One region of the Micromonospora sp. NPDC048947 genome, then DNA from elsewhere that is predicted to be linked to it. Evidence: riboswitches for the same ligand, from Rfam matches in the RefSeq annotation. Region 1 holds a riboswitch; the other holds the start of a gene.
The links. A riboswitch is a leader RNA that binds a small molecule or an ion and turns the genes downstream of it on or off. The one in region 1 is predicted to bind cobalamin.
Positions count from the first base shown of each region.

Region 2: another riboswitch for cobalamin. It lies ahead of bluB (5,6-dimethylbenzimidazole synthase); the one in region 1 lies ahead of AB0B98_RS25920 (ribonucleoside-diphosphate reductase subunit alpha).

Region 1 covers NZ_JBEZFO010000020.1:63,007-65,201, forward strand. Annotated here, with positions in the region: gene AB0B98_RS25920 (ribonucleoside-diphosphate reductase subunit alpha) at 1-1,042, opposite strand, end outside; cobalamin riboswitch at 1,235-1,452, opposite strand; gene AB0B98_RS25925 (enolase C-terminal domain-like protein) at 1,885-2,195, shown strand, end outside.
Region 2 covers NZ_JBEZFO010000004.1:233,522-235,716, reverse strand. Annotated here, with positions in the region: gene metH (methionine synthase) at 1-815, opposite strand, end outside; S-adenosyl-L-homocysteine riboswitch at 842-917, opposite strand; cobalamin riboswitch at 1,080-1,280, shown strand; gene bluB (5,6-dimethylbenzimidazole synthase) at 1,310-1,939, shown strand.

The DNA.
Region 1 (2,195 bases):
CGTGCGGGTCGAACAGCGACCACGGCTCGTCGGCCTCGACCCGCCGCATGAACTCGTCCGGGATCCAGTTGGCCAGGTTGAGGTTGTGGGTGCGTCGGGCGTCCTCGCCGGTGTTGTCCCGCAGTTGCAGGAACTCCTCGATGTCCGGGTGCCACGGCTCCAGATAGACGCAGGCCGCGCCCTTGCGTCGGCCACCCTGGTTCACAGCGGCGACGCTCGCGTCGAGCGTGCGCAGCCACGGCACGATGCCGTTGGACTGCCCGTTCGTGCCCCGGATCAGCGCTCCCCGGGAGCGGACCCGGGAGTACGCGATGCCGATGCCACCGGCGAACTTGGACAGGTTGGCGACCTGGGCGTACCGCTGGTAGATCGAGTCCAGCTCGTCGAGCGGGGAGTCGACCAGGTAGCAGGAGGACATCTGGGTGTGCCGGGTGCCGGAGTTGAACAGGGTCGGTGAGCTGGGCAGGTAGGCCAGGCTGGACATCAGCCGGTAGAAGTCGACAGCCTCGTCCGCCGTCCGGGACAGGCCGCAGGCCACCCGCAGCAGCCAGTACTGCGGGGTCTCCAGCACCAGTCGGCTGATGGGGTGGCGCAGCAGGTAGCGGTCGTACACGGTGCGCAGGCCGAAGTACTCGAACCGGCGGTCGCCGTCCGGGTCGATGGCGTGGTCGAGCGTCGCGGCGTGTGCGGCGACGAACGCGGCGGTGTCGTCACCGATCAGACCCTCGGCGTGGCCGACCCGGATCGCCGCGCTGAACGAGGTGATGCCCTGTCGACGCACCTCCTTGTCGACGTAGCCGGCCAGCAATCGCGCGGCGAGGCGCGAGTACTGCGGCTCCTCACCGATCATCTCGGCGGCGGTCTGGATGGACAGCCGGTCAAGTTCGGCGGTGGTCGCGCCGTCGTAGAGCCCGCTTATGGTGCGGGTGGCCACCCGCATCGGGTCGACGTCGGTCAGGTCGTCGGCCCACCGCTCGATCGCTCGGACGATCTTGTTCACGTCCACGGGTTCGGTGCCGCCGTCGCGCTTGCGGACCTGCATCGGCGTCCGTCGCGCTGTCGCGTCGCCGCTGGCCGGGACTACCTCGGTGACTGTCACCACTCGCTCCTCGGAGTTCGAGACCTGGTGGCCCGGACGCGAGGAGACAGACACCGACGGACGCCACGCCAGCCCGGCGTGGGTCAGGTGGCGTCAGCCGTCCCACGCGGCCTCGGACCGCCGCGCCACCCGGATGCGGGTACGCGGCGCGCTGGCAGGTCTTCGGACTCGCGGGCACGACCGGGCTCGCCGGTCTCCTACTGGCCGTCGCTTCCCAGGCCGATTGATGGCCCAGTGCTGATGACGGCGGTCGTTCCCACTCACCGCTGCGGGACAGTCCCGGATTTCCACCGGGTTCCCTGTTGCCTCGACCGCCCCGGATGAGCGGCCGAACCAGCTGCGCTCGACACCATATATAGGGACGCAGCCGTTGTCACACCCCACATGTCGGTCTCGGGCGTGTCGGCGGCCGACTCGGTGACCACCGTCACCACCCCGGCCGACAACACCCCGTCGACCGACGCCAGGCACCGGAGACGGGGCCCTGCGCGCTGGTGTCGACAGTCGACAGGGATGTGGCGTATCGAGGCCACGGTGCCGCAGACCGCACCCATATGTCACTGTCTATGCCTTGAGGTGGGGTTGAACACCCGATCTCCACGGGCTCGCCACCCTGCCACCTTCGCCCGTCAACGGGCACGATGGACGGTGAGGCGGATCGACCCAGCGAGGCAAACATCATACGTCTGTGGGCCCACGGTGATCGACATCGTTGACGGGCTGGAGCGGCGCTCCGTATACTCCCTGTGATCATCTGATCTTTAGCCTAGCCGGGCGAGGAACGCATGCCGCAGATCACTGCCGTCACCGTCGAAGACGTCCGCTTCCCCACCTCCCTGACCGCTGACGGGTCAGACGCCATGAACAAGGACGGCGACTACTCGGCGGCCTACGTCGTCCTGCACACCGACGGCGTCGACGGCGTGGGCGCGCCACTCGCGGGGCACGGCCTGACCTTCACCATCGGTCGAGGCAACGACATCGTCGCGGCGGCGGCAGTCCACCAGGCACAGCTTCTGGTGGGCCTGGACGTGGCGACGATGGCAGCGGACATGGGCGCCGTCTACCGCCTCCTCACCTCCGACTCGCAACTGCG
Region 2 (2,195 bases), on a different contig from region 1:
GCGTTCGGCAGACCGGCGTTGGGGTGACACGCCACGTAGGTGCCAGCGATCTTGGAAAGCTCCTCGACGTGCGGGCGCATCTCGGCCGCGCCCAGCGAGCAGTTCACGCCGACGACCAGCGGATCGGCCCGCTCTATCGAGCGCCAGAAAGCCTCCACGGTCTGCCCCGACAGGGTCCGGCCGCTCAGGTCGACGATGGTAACGGAGATCCACAGCGGCAGCTGCGGCGCGACCTCACGGGCTGCGGCGATTGCGGCCTTCGCGTTCAACGTGTCGAAGATCGTCTCGATCAGAAGCAGGTCGACACCACCCTCGGCCAGGGCCGAGATCTGCTCCGCGTACGCCGCGCGCACTGCGTCGAAGTCGACGGCACGATACGCCGGGTCCTCGACCCGCGGCGACAGCGACAGCGTCACGTTCAGCGGCCCGACCGAGCCAGCCACGAACCGGCCACCGAACTCGTCCGCCGCCTGCCGGGCCAGCCGCGCGCCCTGGACGTTCATCTCACGAACCAGTGACTGGAGCCCGTAGTCGGCCTGGCCGATGCTCGTCGCAGTGAACGTATTGGTGGTGGTGATGTCGGCGCCGGCGGCCAGATACTGCCGGTGTACGTCCAGGATGACGTCCGGCCGGGTGAGGTTGAGCAGGTCGGGATCACCGCTGACGTCCTGCGGATGGTCGACAATCAGGTCGCCCCGATAGTCCGCGGCGGTGAGCTGCGCGCCCTGCAACATCGTTCCCCAGGCGCCGTCCAGCACCAGAACACGCTGGGACATCAGCTGCCGCAGCGACGATGCGGTGTCTTTCTGGCTCAATAACGCGCTCAAGCGGTCGCCTCCGAAGCTCGGAGGCGCCCTTGTCGAAGAGATGAGGGCCGAGCGTGGCGGGCTCCGCCCGTCGCAGCGCCTCTCGACCCGACAGGAAGATGCTACCCGACCCGTCCGCCTGGAGGTCCCCGTACGGCGTCGGCGTCTGGCCGCCGCGGTCACGCGGCAAGCCCGATCGTGACGAGCCCGCGCCCATCACTGGCGATGCAGCGCCGGGGCCTCCCATGTTCGTCGGGACCGTTATCGTGTGCGGTGGCACAAACGTTGCGAGGTGCCCTGCGCGAGTGGGGAGAATCGGGAAGCCGGTGTGAGTCCGGCACGGGCCCGCCGCGGTGACCGGGGAGCTGCCACCCACGCGTACCAGACGCAGCCACTGACCCTGCGGGGTTGGGAAGGCGGGTGACCAGCATAGATCCGGGAGTCCGAAGACCGGCCTCGCGTCATCGCCCCCGTCAGGGGCACGAGCGCAGCGGGAGCCTGCCTTGGACACCGGCCTCTACGAGACCATCCACCGCCGCCGGGACGTACGTGCCCAGTTCACCGGGGCGCCGATCCCCGACGAGACGTTGAACCGGGTCCTCACGGCGGCGCACGCCGCGCCGAGCGTCGGCCTCTCCCAGCCCTGGGACTTCATCCTGGTCCGCGATCCCGAGCTGCGGCAGGAGTTCCACCGGCACGTGCAGCGGGAACGGGACACCTTCGCGGCCACTCTCGAGGGTGCTGCGGCGGAACGCTTCAACCGGATCAAGATCGATGGCGTACGGGAGTCGACGATGTCAGTCGTCGTCACGTACGACCCCGAGCGGGGCGGGCCGGCCGTGCTCGGCCGTCACGCGATCGCCGACGCCGGCCTCTACTCGGTCTGTCTGGCGATCCAGAACCTGTGGCTGGCCGCAACCGCCGAGCAACTCGGGGTCGGCTGGGTCTCGTTCTACCGGGAGCCGTTCCTACGCGACCTGCTCGGCATCCCGGCCACCGTCCGCCCGGTGGCATGGCTCTGCCTCGGCCCGGTCACCCATTTGGAGCAGACGCCGGACCTGGAGCGGCACGGCTGGCGCCAGCGAAGCCCGGTGTCATCGGTGATCCACCACGATCGTTGGACGACGGAGTGACCAAGTGGTTGTGGCGGCGCTCCCGCGCCAGGCAACCGGCGTGCATGTTCGAGGCGGACCCCCGCCACCAGTCAACCCGTGAGCCATAACCAGGGGCACGGCACCATCTCGCCACGCGGCACCGGCAGCGGTCGATCGGGGAGCACGCCCCCGATCGCCGCGCCTTGTCAGCGGCGGCAGAAGAGTGCAATTGATCGCGCATATCCGGAAGGTGGTGACATCCGTCGGGGCCCTGGTCGGGCTGTGGCACGGTGGT